DNA from 4 places in the Pseudomonas sp. LBUM1646 genome. Region 1 is predicted to be linked to each of the others. Evidence: predicted binding sites of a transcription regulator. Region 1 holds the regulator's gene; each other region holds the start of a gene.
The links. Region 1 encodes sigma-54, which starts transcription at its own class of promoters, with help from an activator protein. Its sites were predicted from a motif close to ANTGGCATNNANNTTGCTNT; they were not measured.

Region 1 (5,250 bases):
TACATCAACAACCTCAACGCAGCCGTTGAAGGCACCGAGTTTGCCGAATGGTCGGTGGAAAAACTGGTGGCCAGCGTTCAGCAACTGCCAGAAAAACTGCGCGCCGCGGTGATCAATCAGGGCGGCGGCCACGCCAACCATTCGCTGTTCTGGGAGGTCATGGCGCCCAATGCGGGTGGCAAGCCCGGCGGTGCGCTGGCCAAGGCCATCGATGAACAGCTGGGCGGTCTCGACAGTTTCAAGGACGCCTTCACCAAAGCCGCGCTGACCCGTTTCGGCAGTGGCTGGGCGTGGTTGAGCGTCACGCCGCAAAAGACCCTGATCGTGGAAAGCAGTGGCAACCAGGACAGCCCGCTGATGAACGGCCATACGCCGATCCTCGGCCTGGACGTCTGGGAGCACGCTTATTACCTGCGCTATCAGAATCGTCGTCCGGAATACATCAACGCGTTCTACAACGTGATCAATTGGCCCGAAGTCGCGGCGCGCTATCAGGCTGCGCTGGTTTAAGTCCTCTGTAAAAATAATCCAAGGCTGACTATGGGTACTGAAACACTGGCGATCGGCAGCGGACGAATGTTTCGTTACGCATTGGGATCGCTGTTACTGCTGGCGGGTATGACGTTGTTGGTCGCTCAGGGATTGGCGTGGCTGGACCTGGAGCCAAAGTTGCTGCGCGCCCTGCAAGGCGGGGCGATCTGCGCTTTGGGCACCGCGCTGGGCGCGGTGCCGGTCCTGGTGATTCGGCGCATGCCCCAGGCGCTCAGTGACACCTTGCTCGGTTTTGGAGCCGGAGTGATGCTTGCGGCGACGGCGTTTTCGCTGATCGTCCCGGGCATTGCCGCGGCCGAAACCCTGGGCCTGACGCCTTGGGCGGCCAGTGGCCTGATCAGCTTCGGCATCATGCTCGGTGCATTCGGGCTGTTTCTGGTGGATCGCAAGGTCTCTGCAGCCCGCCCGGAAATGCTCGTCGGCACCTTGGAACGACCGGTCATTCCACCGCGGATCTGGCTGTTCGTGTTCGCCATCATTGCCCACAACATTCCCGAAGGCATGGCAGTCGGGGTTTCGGCCGGTGGCGGCATGCCCGATGCCGACAGCCTGGCCATGGGCATCGCCTTGCAGGATGTGCCGGAAGGACTGGTGATTGCGTTGGTATTGGCCGGCGCGGGGATGTCGCGGGTCAAGGCCTTCCTGATCGGTGCTGCATCAGGGTTGGTGGAGCCGGTCTTCGCGCTGTTGTGTGCGTGGCTGGTAAGCCTGGCGGAATTGCTATTGCCGTTAGGGCTGGCGCTGGCGGCCGGGGCGATGCTGCTGGTGGTGACCCATGAAGTCATCCCCGAGTCGCGGCGTAATGGTCACGACAAGCTGGCCAGCCTGGGATTGTTGATGGGGTTTTGTTTGATGATGGTGATGGATACGGCGCTGGCCTAGCAGGGGAATGCGCTTTTGTAGCAGCTGGCGAAGCCTGCGTTCGGCTGCGCAGCAGTCGTAAATCCGGTATACGCGGCTTGCCTGAAGGACCGCAGTGTCTGATTTTACGACTGCTTCGCAGCCGAACGCAGGCTTCGCCAGCTGCTACACAAGGCTGCGGTGTTACTCGCCTTCGCCGAAGTAGTCGTTGATCAACGCTACCAATGCCTGGAGCGCCTCTTCAGCCTGTTCGCCTTCGGTGCTCAGGTGGATCCTGGTGCCCTTGCCAGCCGCCAACATCATCATGGCCATGATGCTTTTCCCGTCGACCGTGGATTCCGGCGTGCGTCCTACTCTGATCATGCAGTCCTTGAACTCACCGGCAACACCGACGAATTTCGCAGAAGCACGGGCATGCAGGCCCAGTTTGTTGATGATTTCAATTTCCAGAGCAGGCATCGCGTTGTGAATCCTTTAGCTGAGGTCGCGGTGGCGAACCTGGACGTTCTTCAGGGATTGTTGCAGGGCCTGGCCCAGACGTTCGGTCAGGTAGACGGAGCGGTGATGACCGCCGGTACAGCCGATAGCAATGGTGACGTAGGCGCGGTTGCTGGCGGCAAAGCGCGGTAGCCACTTGAACAGGTAATTGTAAATGTCCTGGAACATCTCTTCGACATCCGGCTGTGCCGCCAGATAATCGGCTACTGGTTGATCGAGCCCGGACTGTGCTCGCAGCTCCGGTTTCCAGTAAGGATTGGGCAGGCAGCGCACGTCGAACACCACATCGGCATCCACTGGCATGCCACGCTTGAACCCGAAAGACTCCACCAGGAACGCAGTGCCGGGCTCCGGCTGGTTCAACAGGCGCAGCTTGAGGGTGTCACGCAGCTGGTACAGGTTCAGGTTGGTGGTGTTGATTTTGAGGTCGGCCAGGTCCGCAATCGGCCCCAGCAGTTGGGTCTCGTCGTCGATCGCCTCGGCCAGTGAACGGTTGGCGTTGCTCAGCGGGTGGCGGCGACGGGTTTCCGAGAAACGCTTGAGCAGGGTTTCCTCATCGGCATCCAGATACAGCACATCGCACTGGATATGCCGACTGCGGACTTCTTCAAGCAATTCGGGAAAGCGCGACAAGTGGCTGGGCAGGTTGCGGGCGTCGATAGACACCGCGACCAGTGGCTGTGCCAGCTCGGTATGGATCAGGGCGCGTTCGGCCAGTTCCGGCAGCAAGCCGGCGGGCAGGTTGTCGATGCAGTAGTAGCCGTTGTCCTCAAGGACATTGAGCGCCGTACTTTTACCTGAGCCGGAGCGGCCACTGACGATGATCAAGCGCATGATTACTGACCGTTTTGCTCGCTCAGGACAACCTGATACAAGGCTTCGTTGCTCGGGGCACTACGCAGTTTCTCGCGTACTTCCTTGCGATCAAGCATGCTGGCGATCTGGCGCAGCAACTCCAGGTGCGCATCGGTGGCAGCTTCCGGGACCAGCAAGACGAACAGCAGGTCAACCGGGGCGCCGTCGATGGCGTCAAAATCGATCGGTGCATCAAGGTGCATCAGGGCGCTGATGGGCGAGTTGCAGCCCTTGAGGCGACAATGAGGGATAGCGATGCCGTTGCCAAAACCGGTGGAACCGAGTTTTTCACGGGCAATCAGAGCCTCGAAGACATCTTGCATCTCCAGATCCGGCACTTCCCGGGCGATCAGGTTGGCAATTTGCTCGAGGGCTTTCTTTTTACTGCCGCCCGGCACGTTCACGAGGGAACGGCCGGGGGTCAGGATGTTTTCAAGTCGGATCATGGGTTGGGAGTGTTAACGACCGGTCGCGCCCTGGAGGAGGCTCTGGGTCTTTTCCTTATGCTTTTTGAGTTGTTTATCCAGCTTGTCGGTCAATGCGTCGATCGCCGCGTACATATCGGTGTGCTCCGCGTTGGCGACCACTTCATTGCCGGGAATATGCAGGGTGGCTTCGATTTTCTGCTTCAGCTTTTCGACCGTCATCGTGACCTGCACGTTAGTGATCTTGTCGAAATGCCGCTCTAATCGTTCGAGTTTTTCGCCGATGTAGGCGCGCAGGGGTTCGGTCACTTCCAGTTGGTGTCCACTGATGTTGACTTGCATACAGCTTCTCCTTCGTTGCCAGTGCATAAAGCGGCAGGTAAAGGTACCTGCCACTGGAACGCTGTGCTGTGGCTTACATCAACCGCTTGCGTTCGCTCGAAGGCGCGATCCCCAGGGACTCGCGGTACTTGGCGACGGTGCGGCGAGCCACCTGAATGCCTTGTGCCTCCAGTAAACCAGCGATCTTGCTGTCACTCAACGGCTTTTTCTGATTTTCCGCGGCAACCAGTTTTTTGATGATCGCGCGGATCGCCGTGGACGAGCATTCGCCGCCTTCAGAGGTGCTGACGTGGCTGGAGAAAAAGTATTTCAGCTCATAAATGCCCCGTGGGGTATGCATGAACTTTTGGGTGGTTACCCGTGAAATCGTCGATTCGTGCATGCCAACCGCTTCGGCGATGTCATGCAGGACCAGCGGTTTCATGGCTTCGTCGCCATATTCCAGGAAGCCGCGCTGGTGCTCGACGATCTGGGTGGCCACTTTCATCAGGGTTTCGTTGCGGCTCTGCAGGCTCTTGATGAACCAGCGGGCTTCCTGCAACTGATTGCGCATGAAGGTGTTGTCGGCGCTGGTGTCGGCGCGGCGCACGAAACCGGCGTACTGGGCGTTGACCCGCAGGCGTGGCACCGACTCCTGGTTCAACTCCACCAGCCAGCGCTCGTTGTCCTTGCGCACGATCACATCGGGAACGACGTACTCGGCTTCGCTGGACTCGATCTGCGAACCTGGACGAGGGTTCAGGCTCTGGACCAGCTCGATCACCTGGCGCAGTTCATCTTCCTTGAGCTTCATGCGGCGCATCAGCTGGCTGTAGTCGCGGCTGCCGAGCAGGTCGATGTAATCGGTGACCAGGCGCTTGGCCTCGGCCAGCCAAGGGGTTTTGGCGGACAGTTGGCGCAATTGCAGCAACAGGCATTCGCCCAGGTTTCGAGCGCCGATGCCGGCCGGTTCGAATTGCTGGATGCGGTGCAGGACGGCTTCGATTTCGTCCAGTTCGATGTCCAGTTCCGGATCGAAGGCTTCGAGGATTTCCTCGAGGGTTTCGTCCAGGTAGCCCTGATTGTTGATGCAATCGATCAGGGTCACGGCGATCAGGCGATCGGTGTCGGACATCGGCGCCAGGTTCAGTTGCCAGAGCAGGTGGCTTTGCAGGCTTTCGCCGACCGATGTGCGAGTGGTGAAATCCCATTCGTCGTCATCGTTGCTTGGCAGGCTGCTGGCGCTGGTCTGGTAGACGTCTTCCCAGGCGGTGTCGACGGGCAGCTCGTTGGGAATGCGCTCGTTCCAGTCACCTTCCTCGAGGTTGTCCACCGTCGGGGCGGTTTCCTGGTAGGAGGGTTCTGAAACGTCGGCGTTGGGTTGCTGTTCGGCTTTGTCGGCCAAGGGGTCGGCATTATCGAAGTCGTCGCCTTCTTCCTGGCGTTCGAGCATCGGATTGGACTCCAGGGCCTCCTGGATTTCCTGTTGCAGGTCCAGGGTCGACAATTGGAGCAGGCGGATGGCCTGTTGCAGCTGAGGTGTCATCGTCAGCTGCTGGCCCATTCTCAAGACTAGCGATGGTTTCATGGCAGGGGCTTAACACCTTATTCGCCGGCGCGCATGCGCCATCCACTACAGGGCGCCGGAGCGCCAAACTTAAGCAAATTATATGCCCGAAACCGCAGCGTTTGCCTAGAGCGCTGTAACAATAAAAAAGTATTGATTTTTTATCGATTC
Region 2 (5,250 bases), 660 kb from region 1:
ATCAAGGATCTGATCCGCATCGGTATCGTCGACGAGTTCGAACGCGGCGAGCCGGCGAAGAACATCGCCAAGCGCTTGCAGAAGGAAGGGATCGTCGAGCGTTACAACCAGAAGTCCGAGATCTTCACCCTCCAGCGCATGAGCAACAACGATTGCCTGTACCTGGATCGTAAGAGCCGTCTGTGCACTATTTATGAAAAGCGCCCGGATACTTGCCGTAACCACCCGAAAATCGGCCCGCGGCCGGGGTATTGCGCTTACAAGCCCAAAGAAGTGGCGCGTGAGACCAGCAGTAGCCGCCGCACGCTGGAAAAGTTTTAAAAACGCCTTAATCCCGTAGCAGCTGTCGAGCCCCAGCGAGGCAGCGTACGGCTGCGCAGCAGTCGCAGTCCGGTAAATACGGTTGAAATGGTGCACCGCAGCGTTTGGTTTTACGACTGCTGCGCAGCCGAACGCAGCCTCGCAAGCTCGGCAGCTGCTACAGCCAGACAAACAAAAACGCCCCCGACCTTGCGGTCGGGGGCGTTTTTTTAAGCCTTAACTAAGTCGAAACTCAGTTGCCGCTTTTCTTGGCAGCGCGGGTACGCTCGCTTTCGCCCAGGATCTTCTTACGAAGACGGATGGACTTAGGAGTGACTTCGCACAATTCGTCTTCTTGAACGAATTCCAGAGCTTGTTCCAGGGTGAAACGGATAGGCGGAACCAAAGCGATGGTTTCGTCTTTACCCGAGGCACGCATGTTGTCGAGCTTCTTGCCTTTGGTTGGGTTGACGCCCAGGTCGTTGTCGCGGCTGTTGATGCCGACGATTTGACCTTCGTACACGTCTTCACCGTGACCCAGGAACAGTTTGCCGCGAGCTTGCAGGGTTTCCAGCGAGTAAGTCAGAGCCTTACCGGTAGCCACCGAAACCAGCACGCCGTTCTGACGGCCGGACATGTCGCCGGACTTCATTACGTCGTAACGGTCGAAGATCGAGGTCAGGATGCCTGCACCGGAGGTCAGGGTCAGGAACTCGTTACGGAAACCGATCAAGCCACGAGCCGGGATGTTGTACTCAAGGCGCACACGGCCCTTGCCATCCGGAACCATGTTGGTCAGGTCGCCTTTACGGATACCGATCTGTTCCATGATCGAACCTTGCGATTCTTCTGGCAGGTCGATGGTCACGTTTTCGTACGGTTCGTGCTTCACGCCGTCAACCATACGGATGATCACTTCCGGACGACCAACACCCATTTCGAAGCCTTCGCGACGCATGGTTTCGATCAGTACCGAGAGGTGCAGCTCACCACGGCCGGAGACTTTGAACTTGTCGGCGGTGTCGCCTTCTTCAACGCGCAGGGCAACGTTGTAGAGCAGTTCTTTGTCCAGACGCTCTTTGATGTTACGGCTGGTAACGAACTTGCCTTCACGGCCGCAGAACGGCGAGTCGTTAACCTGGAAGGTCATCGAAACGGTTGGTTCGTCAACGGTCAGCGGCTTCATCGCTTCAACGTTCTGTGGATCACACAGAGTGTCGGAGATGAACAGCGACTCGAAGCCGCTGATGCAGACGATGTCGCCGGCAGCTGCTTCTTCAACGTCTACACGGTGCAGGCCGTGGTGACCCATCAGCTTCAGGATACGGCCGTTGCGGCGCTTGCCGTCGGCATCGATCGCAACAACCTGGGTGTTCGGCTTGACGCGACCACGAGCGATACGGCCAACGCCGATGATGCCCAGGAAGCTGTTGTAGTCCAGTGCCGAGATTTGCATCTGGAACGGACCGTCACGGTCAACTTTCGGTGCTGGTACGTTGTCGACGATCGACTGGTACAGCGGGGTCATGTCTTCAGCCATGTCGGTGTGTTCCAGACCGGCAATGCCGTTCAGGGCCGAGGCGTACACAACTTTGAAGTCCAGCTGTTCTTCGGTAGCACCGAGGTTGTCGAACAGGTCGAAGATCTGGTCCAGAACCCAGTCCGGACGTGCGCCTGGACGGTCAACCTTGTTGATCACCACGATTGGACGCAGGCCGGCTTCGAAAGCCTTCTTGGTCACGAAACGGGTTTGCGGCATAGGGCCGTCTTGAGCGTCAACCAGCAGCAGAACGGAGTCAACCATCGACATTACGCGTTCAACTTCGCCGCCGAAGTCGGCGTGGCCCGGGGTGTCCACGATGTTGATGTGGTAGCCGTTCCAGTTGATGGCGGTGTTTTTCGCCAGAATGGTAATACCGCGCTCTTTCTCCTGGTCGTTGGAGTCCATCACGCGCTCGTCGTTGAGCTCGTTGCGCTCCAGGGTGCCGGATTGACGCAAGAGTTTGTCTACCAGGGTGGTTTTACCATGGTCAACGTGAGCAATGATGGCGATGTTGCGTAGATTTTCGATCACTTGTGTATCTCGATCAGAGGATTCGGTGTGCTGACAAGTCTTGGCAGCGATTAACAGTAGAGTCCGGCAAAGCCGTTACAGCTTGACGGCGGCGTCGGGGGGCCGGTGACGCAGGCCACAGGCAAACAGCCCCGGGCACTTAGCTCGGTCGATAAACGCGCACATTGGCATGCCCCTCACTGAGCAAATGGTGGGCATGCAGGCGACTCATCACGCCTTTGTCGCAATACAGCAGGTACTGGCGAGTAGGGTCCAGTTCCTTGAAACGAGCGTTCAATGCATAAAACGGCATCGTCTGTACCTCAATGCCAGCCAGCTCCAGCGGCTCGTCTTCAGCGGCATCCGGGTGACGGATGTCGATGATGATCTGGCCCGCCAGTGCTTCGCTGACTTCTTCGATCTGCAAGTCCTGGCCCAATTCGTCGATCACGCGATCGATCGGCACCAGCTTGGCGTTCTCGAGCGCACGCTCAAGGACTGCCATGTCGAACTGTTGTTCTTCGTACTCCACGCGGTTGCGCTTGGCGTGGGTCTTGGGGTTCACCGAGATGACCCCGCAGTATTCCGGCATGTGCTTGGCGAAGTCGGCAGTGCCGATTTCGTTGGCCAGGTCGATGATGTCCTGCTTGTGACTGGCGATCAGCGGGCGCAAGACCAGCTTCTCGGTCACGCAGTCGATCAAGGACAGGTTCGGCAACGTCTGGCTCGACACCTGGGAGATCGCCTCACCGGTGACCAGCGCATCGATATCGAGCCGATCGGCAATCTTCGATGCAGCGCGCAACATCATACGCTTCAAAACTACGCCCATATGACTGTTATCGACTTTCCCGAGAATTTCTCCCAGTACTTCCTCGAACGGCACACTGACAAATAACACGCGTTGGGAGCTGCCGTACTTCTTCCAGATGAAGTGCGCGACTTCCATGACGCCCAGTTCATGGGCTCTGCCGCCCAGATTAAAGAAGCAGAAATGGCTCATCAGGCCACGGCGCATGATCTGGTAGGCGGCGACTGTCGAGTCAAAGCCGCCGGACATCAGCACAAGCGTCTGTTCCAGCGCTCCCAGCGGATAACCGCCGATGCTGTTGTGCTGGCTGTGGATCACATACAACCGTTGGTCGCGAATTTCGATGCGAACTTCGATTTCCGGCTCTTTCAGGGAAATCCCGGCGGCGCCGCACTGACGACGCAGCTGGCTGCCGACGTATTTCTCCACGTCCATGGACGAGAAGGTGTGATGGCCGCCGCGCTTGCAACGCACCGAAAAGATCTTCCCGGCCAGTGCATCACCGTAGTGCTGCTTGCACTTGGCAACGATGTCGTCGAAGTCGCCCAGCGGGTATTCGTCGACCTGCAGGAAATGCGCGATGCCCGGCATGCAGCTCAGGCGCTCGGTCATCTCCTTCAGGGCCCGGGGCTCAGTGACGCGGGTTTCCAGCTCGAGGTTGTCCCACACACCGTTCACCACCACAGCCGGGTCCAGATCGCGGAGCACGGCACGGATGTTCTTGGCCAATTGGCGGATGAAACGCATCCGTACCGGGCGGCTCTTGATGGTGATCTCGGGGAAGACTTTTACGATTAGTTTCATGAAAACAGCGCGCGCTGGGCCAGCCGAAAAAGGGGGGCGCGGATTATAGCGGAAATTGCTCAAGGTTTAACCAGTTAATATGCAGAAGGTTTCGCGCGCACCAAAACAGGTCATTTACAGAAATAGACGCTACATTACAGGGCGCTTATTTCAGCTTTGCGGTGCATTGCACCTCTATAAGCGTGAAATTGGGGCAAAAAACCCATGGTGGGGCACTGGCATGCAATTTGCTCCCTTGTGAGGCAGGTTGCCTTGGCAGAGTATTCGCGCCGGCATCACCCACATTCTAAGGGCATCCACTACTTAAGCCCGAAGCCACCCGGAGGACACTATGTCGAAGTCGGTTCAACTCATCAAAGATCATGACGTCAAGTGGATTGATCTGCGCTTCACGGACACCAAAGGCACTCAGCACCACGTGACCATGCCGGCTCGCGATGCGCTGGATGAAGCTTTCTTCGAAGAAGGCAAAATGTTCGACGGTTCCTCCATTGCTGGCTGGAAAGGCATCGAAGCTTCCGACATGATCCTGCTGCCGGACGACAGCACTGCCGTTCTCGACCCGTTCACCGAAGACCCAACGCTGATCATCGTTTGCGATGTCATCGAGCCTTCGACCATGCAAGGCTACGATCGCGACCCACGTGCGATCGCCAAGCGCGCCGAGGAATACCTGAAGTCGACTGGTATCGGCGATACCGTTTTCGTTGGCCCGGAGCCTGAGTTCTTCATCTTCGACCAGGTGAAGTTCAAGTCCGACATTTCCGGCTCGATGTTCAAAATCTTCTCCGAACAAGGCTCGTGGATGTCCGACCAGGACATCGAAGGCGGCAACCATGGCCACCGTCCAGGTATCAAAGGCGGTTACTTCCCGGTTCCACCGTTTGACCACGACCACGAAATCCGTACCTCCATGTGCAACGCCATGGAAGAAATGGGCCTGGTCATCGAAGTTCACCACCACGAAGTGGCAACTGCCGGCCAGAACGAAATCGGTGTGAAGTTCAACACCCTGGTCGCCAAGGCTGACGAAGTTCAGACCCTGAAGTACTGCGTGCACAACGTAGCCGTCGCTTATGGCCGCACCGCAACCTTCATGCCTAAGCCACTGTATGGCGATAACGGTTCGGGTATGCACGTTCACCTGTCCATCGCCAAAGATGGCAAGAACACCTTCGCTGGCGAAGGCTATGCCGGCCTGTCCGATACCGCCCTGTACTTCATCGGCGGCATCATCAAGCACGGTAAGGCACTGAACGGCTTCACCAACCCGTCGACCAAC
Region 3 (5,250 bases), 1.0 Mb from region 1:
ATCGGGAACCGCTTGAGCACCAGCAGCACCCGGTTCGCCAGACGCGACCACAGGCACAGGCGATAAGCGGTTTCCATGGTCGCCATGCCACGCACGGCCGAGGTGTGCTCACGCGCTTCTTCAAGGCCAAGCCCGACGGCTTCCTCGATGAGCAGGCCTTCAAGGCCTTTAGGGCAAGTGAGGAAGATTTCGAATTGATCGGACATTGGAATTTCAGAGCCTTTGGCTAAGTGAACCGACAACGCATTGCCGGTCCGGTTTTCAATCAGGCGCTTTTCTAAAAGAGCGCCCGCGTGGCACGAAGGTGTGCCGTCCCACCCTGACTGCTCGGGTTAAAAGAGCTTAGATGTCAGGGCAGATAAAAAAGTTGAAGCAACAAAATGTCATAAAGCGACCCTTCGTCGAATAGTACCCCAGCGTAAACGTGGGTCATTCTCACTAAAGGATTAACCCCGTCATACAGCGCGGGGCTGATCATACCGGGGTTTGACCAATAAACACGGGGCAAACATCGTGTTACTTATGGCCATAGCATCTTTCTGGTTACGTCCTTATGACAAAACGATCATTCCCTCGATGTGACGCATTGGTTAGAACTCAACACAGGTTGACGTCGCAACGGCGTCAACACCTTGGCTCGCGACGCCGGCAGCGAGCCGCCAACGGCAGAAAATTTCTGCCAGACCTCGATTGAGGTCGACGCGATAAATACAGTCAACAAGTGAGGGCAACACCCTATGAGAAGACTTAAGCGTGATCCGTTGGAAAGAGCATTTTTGCGCGGATATCAATATGGCGTTGGTGGCAAATCCCGTGAGCTTTGCCCATTTACTCTACCGTCGGTACGCCAAGCCTGGATTAACGGCTGGCGCGAAGGACGCGGCGACAACTGGGACGGTATGACCGGCACTGCGGGAATCCATAGACTCAACGAACTTCACGCCGTTGGCTAACAAAGGGCCTGACACTGCAACACAATCATCTGAATACGTAACACATTAACCACGCACGTCCCATCCGGACGGCGGGCTCCGGCCCAGGGGCACCCTAGAGGTGCCCTTTTTTATGCCTGCATTTTGCCGAAACACAACCCTTTTGTAGCAGCTGCCGAGCCTGCGAGGCTGCGTTCGGCTGCGCAGCAGTCGTAGAATCAGACACCGCGGTCTTGCAGGTACACCATCCTTTCAGGTTTCACGACGGCTCCGCCGCCGAACGCAGCCTCGCGGGCTCGGCAGCTGCTACATCAGCGCAAGGCGGCTATGGCGTCGACGGATTCACGGATGAGTGCCGGGCCTTTATAGATGAAGCCCGAATACAACTGCACCAGACTCGCACCCGCAGCGATTTTCTCAGCTGCGTGCTTGCCTTCGGTGATGCCGCCTACGGCGATGATCGGCAAACGGCCGGCCAACTCTGCCGCCAGCACCTTAACGGTATTGGTGCTCTTGTCGCGAACCGGCGCGCCGGACAGACCGCCCGCCTCGTCGCCATGCTCCATACCCTCGACGCCGACCCGGCTCAGCGTGGTGTTGGTGGCGATCACCGCGTCCATCCCGGTGTCGATCAGCGCTTGTGCAACCTGCACGGTTTCTTCATCGGTCATGTCCGGGGCGATCTTGATTGCCAGCGGTACATGTTTGCCGTGGCGCAACGCCAGTTCGGCCCGGCGCTGGGCCAGGTCGGCGAGCAATTGCTTGAGCGAATCACCGAATTGCAGGCTGCGCAGGCCCGGGGTGTTCGGCGAGCTGACGTTGACCGTCACGTAGCTGGCGTGGGCGTAGACCTTGTCCAGGCAGATCAGGTAGTCGTCGACTGCACGCTCAACCGGCGTATCGAAGTTTTTACCGATGTTGATGCCCAGCACGCCCTTGTACTTGGCGGCCGCGACCCGGGCCAGCAAGTGATCGACACCGAGGTTGTTGAAACCCATACGGTTGATGATCGCCTCGGCTTCCGGCAGGCGGAAAATCCGTGGTTTCGGGTTGCCTGGCTGCGAACGCGGGGTAATGGTGCCGATTTCGACGAAACCAAAACCCAACTGGGCAAAACCGTCGATGGCCGCGCCGTTCTTGTCCAGACCGGCCGCCAGACCCACCGGGTTCGGGAATTCCAGGCCCATGACCTTCACCGGCATTTTCGCCGGGGCCTTGCACAGCAAGCCGTTGAGGCCCAAACGCCCGCCCGCGCCGATCAAGTCCAGGGACAGATCGTGGGAGGTTTCCGGGGAAAGTTTGAACAACAGCTGACGGGCCAGGGTGTACATGGGCGGGTTTGACTCGAATGGCGGCGAAATGAGGCGGCGATTATAGCCGGGCATCGGGGTCGCAAGCGAGGCGCACACGCAAATCAACGCTCGATGGCATATGCCTTGCACCGGTAAAGGCATCAGCACTCATGCCAACGACGGGATGAGTCGACGGACAATGGCGTCGTCACCCGGTTCTGCTCACGCGGGGACCTGGGACGACGCTTTTTTTTGCAAGGTGTTTAGCAATGAATGAAAGCACAGTCGGCCCGCTCGCTTGGGTCAACGGCAGCGATGCCCCGGAAAAGTCCGCAATCAATGTCGGCTTCATGGCCCTGAGCGACTGCGCCTCGGTGGTGGTCGCCGCGACCCAGGGCTTCGCCCAACCTTACGGCCTGACCCTGAACCTCAAGCGCCAGTCGTCCTGGGCCAACCTGCGGGACAAACTGGTCAGCGGCGAACTCGACGCCGCCCACAGCCTCTACGGCCTGATCTACGCCGTGCACCTGGGCATCGGCGGTATCGCGCCCACGGATATGGCAGTGCTCATGGGCCTGAACCAGAACGGCCAGAGCATCAACCTGTCCCACGGCTTGCAGGCGCTGGGGGTGACCGGTCCTGAAGCACTGCACCGGCACGTGCACCAAACTCGCCCAAAACTGACCTTCGCCCAGACCTTCCCGACCGGTACTCACGCCATGTGGCTGTATTACTGGCTGGCGAGTCAGGGCATTCATCCGTTGCAGGACGTCGACAGCGTGGTGGTGCCGCCGCCGCAAATGGTCGCGCACCTGCAAGCCGGGCGTATCGACGGTTTTTGCGTCGGCGAGCCATGGTGCGCCAGCGCGGTTAAACAGGATCTTGGGTTTACCATTTCAACGACCCAGACCATCTGGCCCGATCACCCGGAAAAAGTCCTCGGCTGCACCCGCGCCTTTGTCGAGCAATACCCCAACACCGCACGAGCGCTGGTGATGGCGATTCTCGAAGCCAGTCGCTTCATTGAAGAAAGCCCCGAGAATCGCCGCAGTACCGCGCAGTTACTGAGCGCGCCCGAGTATCTCGATGCACCGCTGGACTGCATCGAACCGCGTCTGCAGGGGGATTACGCCGACGGCCTGGGCCATCGCTGGCAAGACCCGCACGCCCTGCGCTTCCATGGCGGCGGCGAGGTCAATCTGCCGTATCTGTCCGATGGCATGTGGTTCATGACCCAGTTCCGCCGCTGGGGCTTGCTGCGCGAAGACCCGGATTACCTCGGTGTGGCCCGCCAAGTCCAACAACTGGACGTGTACCGTGAGGCCGCGACGGCGCTGGGCGTTGCCGCCTGGGGTCAGGACATGCGCAGCAGTCAATTGATCGACGGCAAGGTCTGGGACGGTTCAGATCCGGCCGCCTATGCCCGAAGCTTCAAACTCCACGCCATGAGCGACAGCTCGCCCATTCTGGCCAGTCGCTGACAGGAGCCTGCGAATATGTTGCGTATCCTGCTGATCAACGACACGGCAAAGAAAGTCGGACGACTGAAAGCCGCCCTGACCGAGGCGGGGTTCGAGGTGATCGACGAGTCCGGTTTGACCATCGACCTGCCCGTACGCGTCGAAACGGTGCGTCCGGACGTGATTCTGATCGATACCGAGTCACCGAGCCGCGATGTGATGGAGCAAGTTGTATTGGTCACTCGTGATCAGCCCCGGCCGATCGTGATGTTCACCGACGAACACGACCCCGGCGTGATGCGCCAGGCGATCAAGTCAGGGGTCAGTGCCTACATCGTCGAAGGCATTCACGCACAACGCTTGCAGCCGATTCTCGACGTGGCCATGGCGCGCTTCGAAAGCGACCAGGCCCTGCGCGCCCAACTTCATGCACGGGACCAGCAACTGGCCGAGCGCAAGCGCATCGAGCTGGCGAAAGGGTTGTTGATGAAGATGAAGGATTGCAATGAAGAAGAGGCCTACACCCTGATGCGCCGCCAGGCCATGAGCCGGCAGCAGAAGCTGATTCAGGTGGCGGAGCAGATTATTGCCATGAGTGAACTGTTGGGTTAACCGATCGTTCCCACGCTCCGCGTGGGAATGCATCTCGGGACGCTCCACGTCCCAGCATCCAAAGCGGACGCGGAGCGTCCATGGCGGCATTCCCACCCAGAGCGTGGGAACGATCATGCCGAACCTGGCACAGATCTCGCTATGTAATCGATACAGGTAACCAACGGCGGTTGCCCCACCTACGACAAAGACGTCGCTCACCTCATTCGCCCATGGCGGATCCGGTGGCGGCGTTTTTTCGTTTTGGCCCCAGAGACCGGGGTCGGTGGTGCGGCCGTGGCGGCGCCCCACCTGCAAGCTAATGACTCCTTCTCGAGACGCTTAACAGCTGAGGTGCGCGATGAATTCAAGCTTCTGGAAATCCGGCCATACCCCGACATTGTTCGCGGCCTTCCTCTATTTCGACCTGAGTTTCATGGTCTGGTACCTGCTCGGCCCACTGGCGGTGCAAATCGCCGCTGACCTGCACCTGACCACCCAACAACGCGGGATGGTGGTGGCCACGCCGATTCTGGCCGGCGCTGTACTGCGCTTTGTGATGGGCCTGCTGGCGGATCGCTTGTCACCGAAAACCGCCGGGATCATTGGCCAGGTGATCGTGATCTGCGCACTGTTCGGTGCCTGGAAACTCGGGATCCACAGCTACGAACAGGCGCTGGTGCTCGGCCTGTTCCTCGGCATGGCCGGCGCATCCTTCGCCGTCGCCCTGCCGCTCGCATCGCAATGGTATCCGCCGCAGCATCAAGGCAAGGCCATGGGCATTGCCGGCGCCGGTAACTCGGGCACCGTTCTCGCGGCGCTGATCGCCCCGGTCCTAGCGGCGGCATTCGGCTGGAGCAATGTGTTCGGCTTCGCCCTGATCCCGCTGATCCTGACCCTGATCGTCTTCGCCTGGCTGGCCAGGAATGCCCCGGAACGGCCGAAAGCCAAGTCCATGGCCGACTACCTCAAGGC
Region 4 (5,250 bases), 2.9 Mb from region 1:
CCAAGTCCAGTCCCGTCGTGTGCGGTGTGGCAAATATTCGTGGGGCGACCATTCCTATTCTGGATCTGGCGATGGCGACCGGTTCCGGTCGGTTGCTCGATCAAAGCAATCCCTTCGTGATCATCACGGAGTACAACACCAAGACCCAGGGTTTCCTGGTCCGGTCGGTAGAGCGCATCGTCAACATGAACTGGGAGGAGATTCATCCGCCACCCAAGGGCACTGGACGCGATCATTACCTCACGGCTGTGACTCGGGTCGACAATCAGTTAGTCGAAATCATCGACGTCGAAAAGATCCTGGCGGAGGTTGCACCGACACCGGAAGCGATTTCGGTCGGTGTGGTCGATGTCGAAACCCAGCACAAGGCGTTGTCCTTGCGGGTGTTGACGGTCGATGACTCGTCGGTGGCGCGTAAGCAGGTCTCGCGTTGCCTGCAAACGGTCGGCGTCGAAGTGGTGGCGTTGAACGACGGTCGGCAGGCGCTGGATTACCTGCGCAAGCTGGTCGATGAGGGCAAGAAGCCGGAAGAAGAGTTCCTGATGATGATTTCCGACATCGAGATGCCGGAGATGGACGGGTACACCCTGACGGCCGAGATCCGCAACGACCCTCGCATGCAAAAGCTTCATATCATCCTGCATACTTCGTTGTCGGGTGTGTTCAATCAGGCGATGGTCAAGAAAGTCGGTGCCGATGACTTCCTTGCCAAATTCCGTCCTGATGACCTGGCATCCCGGGTAGTCGACCGGATCAAAGCAGCAGACATCAGCTAGGGGCCTTTTGCCCCTGGCGGTCAACACGATTTAAGAGGCGGTATCTTTGTCTACGGGTAATTTGGATTTCGAACAGTTCCGGGTCTTCCTGGAAAAAGCCTGTGGCATTTTGCTCGGTGAAAACAAGCAGTACCTGGTTTCGAGCCGTCTCAACAAACTGATGGAACAGCAAGGCATCAAGTCCCTGGGTGAACTGGTCCAGCGCATCCAGACCCAGCCGCGCAGTGGTTTGCGCGAAATGGTGGTGGATGCCATGACGACCAACGAAACCCTGTGGTTTCGTGACACCTATCCGTTTGAAGTCTTGAAGAACAAGGTGCTGCCCGAAGCGATCAAGGCTGCTCCCGGTCAACGCCTGCGCATCTGGTCGGCAGCTTGCTCGTCGGGCCAGGAACCGTATTCGTTGTCGATGTCGATCGACGAGTTCGAGCGGACCAACATGGGCCAGTTGAAGATGGGTGTGCAGATTGTTGCCACCGACCTGTCCGGCACCATGCTGACCAACTGCAAGACCGGCGAGTACGACAGCCTGGCGATCGGTCGCGGCTTGTCACCCGAACGCCTGCAGCGTTTCTTCGACCCGAAAGGGCCGGGCCGCTGGGCGATCAAGGCGCCGATCAAAAGCCGGGTGGAATTTCGCTCGTTCAACCTGCTGGACAGTTACGCGGCCCTGGGCAAGTTCGACATCGTGTTCTGTCGCAACGTGCTGATCTACTTCTCCGCCGAGGTGAAGAAGGACATCCTGTTGCGCATTCACAGCACGTTGAAGCCGGGCGGTTATCTGTTCCTTGGCGCTTCCGAGGCGCTGAACGGTTTGCCGGATCATTACCAGATGGTCCAGTGCAGCCCGGGGATCATTTACCAGGCGAAATGATTCGCTGGCGGTAGCAAAAAACGGGAGTCCTCAGGGGCTCCCGTTTTTTTATGCCTGCCGCTTTTGCATCACGTAGGAGCTGCCGCAGGCTGCGATCTTTTGATCTTGATTTTAAAAACCAGGATCAAAAGATCGCAGCCTGCGGCAGCTCCTACGGGGCGGCGCGCGATTCAGGAAAGCGGCAGAAAAGCGGCAGACGGCGGAAATCGGTTGCCGCTTTTCTGGCATTGCCGCCTTGCCGATGCCCGCAAAGCCCCGGTTTACGGGGTTTTTTGAATTGGCACGCCGCTTGCTATGTTCCAGTTACGAAAAATCAGGTCACCCGAAGGTTTCCCGACATGAGCATCAGCTTCGATAAAGCGCTCGGTATCCACGAACAAGCCCTGGGCTTCCGCGCCCAGCGTGCCGAAGTCCTGGCCAACAACATCGCCAACGCCGACACCCCGAACTACAAGGCTCGGGATCTGGACTTCTCCAAAGTGCTTGCCGCGCAGAACGAGAAAACCAAGAGCGGTTCTTTCGCCTTGAACATGACCAACAGCCGTCATATCGAAGCTGAAGGCCTGGGCAATGGCGACGAGTCGCTGTTGTATCGCACGCCGATGCAACCGTCGATCGACCAGAACACCGTGGACGCGCAACTGGAACAGTCGAACTACGCGGAAAACGCCGTCGGCTTCCAGGCCAGCTTCACCCTGCTCAACAGCAAATTCAAAGGGCTGGTTTCAGCCCTGCGTGGAGAGTAAGTCATGTCCCTCGCCAGTGTTTTCAACATCGCCGGTAGCGGCATGAGTGCCCAGACCACTCGCCTGAACACCGTCGCCTCGAACATCGCCAACGCCGAAACCGTCTCGTCGAGCATCGACCAGACCTATCGCGCCCGTCACCCGGTGTTCGCCACCATGTTCCAGGGTGGCCAGAGCGGCGGCAGCGATTCGCTGTTCCAGAGCCAGGACGCCGCCGGTCAAGGTGTGCAAGTGCTGGGCGTGGTCGAAGACCAGAGCAACCTTGAAGCGCGCTACGAGCCGAACCATCCGGCCGCCGACGCCAAGGGCTACGTCTACTACCCGAACGTCAACGTCGTCGAAGAAATGGCCGACATGATTTCCGCGAGCCGTTCGTTCCAGACCAACGCCGAAATGATGAACACCGCCAAAACCATGATGCAGAAGGTCCTGACCCTCGGTCAGTGATAAGGGGCGACTCAGATGAGTGTTACCGATTCCACCAGCGGCCTCAGCATCAACGACATCCTGGCGAACTCTTCCGTCAAGACGAGCAGCTCCACGGGTGACGGCATTGCCTCCGCGACCAATAGCGCGACCGGCAGCCAGACGCTGGGCAAAGATGCGTTCCTGCAATTGCTGGTGACCCAGCTCAAAAACCAGAACCCGCTGGATCCGCAGGACAACAGTGCGTTCGTGGCGCAGTTGGCGCAGTTCAGCAGCCTGGAAGGCATTACCACGCTGAACGACACGGTCAGCTCGATCGCCGGCAACTACAACTCTTCCCAGGCATTGCAGGCTTCGTCCCTGGTTGGCCGTTCCGTGATCGTGCAGACCAACAATATCCAGATCGATGATCCGACCAAGCCGGTTAACGGCTCGGTGAACCTGACTTCGTCGATCGCCAGCGGCACCGTGACCATTGCCGACAAAGACGGCAAGACTGTCAGAACCATCGACTTGGGCTCCCGGGCCGTCGGCAGTTCCAGCTTCACATGGGATGGCAAGGATTCGAGCGGCACCGCCGTTCCGGTCGGCGCTTACACCATCAAGGCCAGTACGCCGATCGACGGCAAGGCGACGGATCTGGCGGTGTACCTGCCGGCCACGGTCAACAGCGTGACCCTCAGCCAGACGGGTGGCGAGCTGATGCTCAACCTCGCGGGCCTGGGCCCGGTCGCCCTGTCCAAAGTTCAAACCATTGGTATATAGAGCCGACTAACCCGGCACAAAGGAGTGGAATATGTCTTTCAATATCGGCCTTAGCGGTCTCTATGCAGCCAACAAACAACTGGACGTGACCGGTAACAACATCGCCAACGTCGCGACCACCGGTTTCAAATCCTCCCGTGCAGAGTTTGAAGACGTCTACTCGGCGACCAAGCTCGGCAGCGGCAGCAAGGTCGTCGGCAGCGGCGTGCGCCTGTCCAACGTTTCCCAGCAGTTCACCCAGGGTGACGTCAACAACACCGGCAACGTGTTGGACATGGGCATCAACGGTTCGGGTTTCTTCACCCTGAGCAATAGCGGTTCGTTGTCGTACACCCGTAACGGTACGTTCAAGGTCGACAAGGACGGTTTCATCACCAACAGCGACCAGACGTCCCGCCTGCAAGGCTACGGCGTGGATGCCAATGGCAAGATCATCAATGGCGTGCTGACTGACCTGAAACTCGACACCTCGAACCTGGCGCCGAAGACGACTACGTTGGTGACTTCGTCGATCAACTTGAACTCGACATCCTTGCCGGTTGATAACACGGTGGCCACGGGTGTTCCATTCGACCCGACCAAGACGGCGTCTTACACCAAACAGTTCACCACCCCGATCTATGACAGCCAGGGCAACATGCACCCCATGGATCAGTACGTGGTGAAAACCGGTGCCAATACCTGGAAGGTCTACACCCTGGTGGACGGTCGTAACCCGGACGCGACTGGCAGTGATCCAACCGTCACCCCTCCGGTAGCCTCGACGCTGACATTCGACACCAATGGTAATTTGCTGCAGGTGAGCACGCCCCCGATCCCGCCGGCTACGACCCCGACCATCAGCAGTGACCTGAAAATGACTGGCTGGGTGCCAGGCACCGTGACCAATGGCACCTGGAAGGCCAACGGCGCTGGGGCCAACCCGGGTGGCATAACCATTTCCATGGCCAAGACCACTCAGTACAACGCTGACACCTCGCGTACGATTCCGACCCAGGATGGTTACGCTACCGGCCAGATCACCAACCTGACCATCGACGGCACCGGCACCTTGTTCGCCAACTTCAGCAACAATCAGAACAAGGCCATCGGCCAGGTTGCGCTGGCCAGCTTCACTAACGAACAAGGCTTGCAGGCGGTTGGCGGCACCAGCTGGAAAGAGACCTTCGCCTCGGGTATCCCGGGCTACGACGCTCCGGAAACCGGCACCCTGGGTTCCATCCAGTCCAACTCCCTTGAAGAGTCCAACGTCAACCTGACCAACGAGCTGGTCAACCTGATCAAGGCGCAAAGCAACTACCAGGCGAACGCCAAGACCATCTCCACCCAGAGCACCATCATGCAGACCATCATTCAGATGACCTGATGCCGGTTGGGTTGTAGCGGTTTACCAAGAGCCCCTCACATGAGGGGCTTTTTTGTGGTTGTCAGTTATGGATCAAAAGATCGCAGCCTCGTTTCACTCGACAGCTCCTACGTTGAAATGCGATCCCGTGTAGGAGCTGTCGAGTGAAACGAGGCTGCGATCTTTTGATCTTGAAGAGGGGGCAAAAGAAAACCCCCGACCAGCCAGAGGCTCATCGGGGGTTTCAGGTAAGCGCCTTGCAGCGCCTACCGGCTCAGCTTATTGGCAAGCTTCGCAATCCGGCTCGTCGATGGCGCA

Region 2: a site for sigma-54 is predicted at 4,183-4,202, ahead of glnA (glutamate--ammonia ligase). Genes of this name have one in related genera too.
Region 3: a site for sigma-54 is predicted at 2,356-2,375, ahead of ACA071_RS09445 (CmpA/NrtA family ABC transporter substrate-binding protein). Genes of this name have one in related genera too.
Region 4: a site for sigma-54 is predicted at 1,927-1,946, ahead of flgB (flagellar basal body rod protein FlgB). Genes of this name have one in related genera too.

What each region holds. Positions count from the first base shown of each region.
Region 1 covers NZ_CP166810.1:1,060,325-1,065,574, forward strand. Annotated here, with positions in the region: gene ACA071_RS04540 (superoxide dismutase) at 1-510, shown strand, start outside; gene ACA071_RS04545 (ZIP family metal transporter) at 541-1,434, shown strand; gene ACA071_RS04550 (HPr family phosphocarrier protein) at 1,597-1,872, opposite strand; gene rapZ (RNase adapter RapZ) at 1,888-2,745, opposite strand; gene ptsN (PTS IIA-like nitrogen regulatory protein PtsN) at 2,748-3,212, opposite strand; gene hpf (ribosome hibernation-promoting factor, HPF/YfiA family) at 3,225-3,533, opposite strand; gene ACA071_RS04570 (RNA polymerase factor sigma-54) at 3,607-5,100, opposite strand.
Region 2 covers NZ_CP166810.1:403,757-409,006, reverse strand. Annotated here, with positions in the region: gene ACA071_RS01835 (YkgJ family cysteine cluster protein) at 1-321, shown strand, start outside; gene typA (translational GTPase TypA) at 554-2,374, opposite strand; gene thiI (tRNA uracil 4-sulfurtransferase ThiI) at 2,514-3,968, opposite strand; gene glnA (glutamate--ammonia ligase) at 4,300-5,250, shown strand, end outside.
Region 3 covers NZ_CP166810.1:2,099,986-2,105,235, reverse strand. Annotated here, with positions in the region: gene rlmKL (bifunctional 23S rRNA (guanine(2069)-N(7))-methyltransferase RlmK/23S rRNA (guanine(2445)-N(2))-methyltransferase RlmL) at 1-206, opposite strand, end outside; gene rmf (ribosome modulation factor) at 738-953, shown strand; gene ACA071_RS09450 (quinone-dependent dihydroorotate dehydrogenase) at 1,244-2,263, opposite strand; gene ACA071_RS09445 (CmpA/NrtA family ABC transporter substrate-binding protein) at 2,494-3,705, shown strand; gene ACA071_RS09440 (ANTAR domain-containing response regulator) at 3,721-4,296, shown strand; gene ACA071_RS09435 (nitrate/nitrite transporter) at 4,637-5,250, shown strand, end outside.
Region 4 covers NZ_CP166810.1:5,169,126-5,174,375, reverse strand. Annotated here, with positions in the region: gene ACA071_RS23540 (chemotaxis protein CheV) at 1-776, shown strand, start outside; gene cheR (protein-glutamate O-methyltransferase CheR) at 823-1,650, shown strand; gene flgB (flagellar basal body rod protein FlgB) at 1,989-2,396, shown strand; gene flgC (flagellar basal body rod protein FlgC) at 2,400-2,843, shown strand; gene flgD (flagellar hook assembly protein FlgD) at 2,859-3,587, shown strand; gene flgE (flagellar hook protein FlgE) at 3,619-4,953, shown strand; gene ACA071_RS23510 (ribonucleoside-diphosphate reductase subunit alpha) at 5,212-5,250, opposite strand, start outside.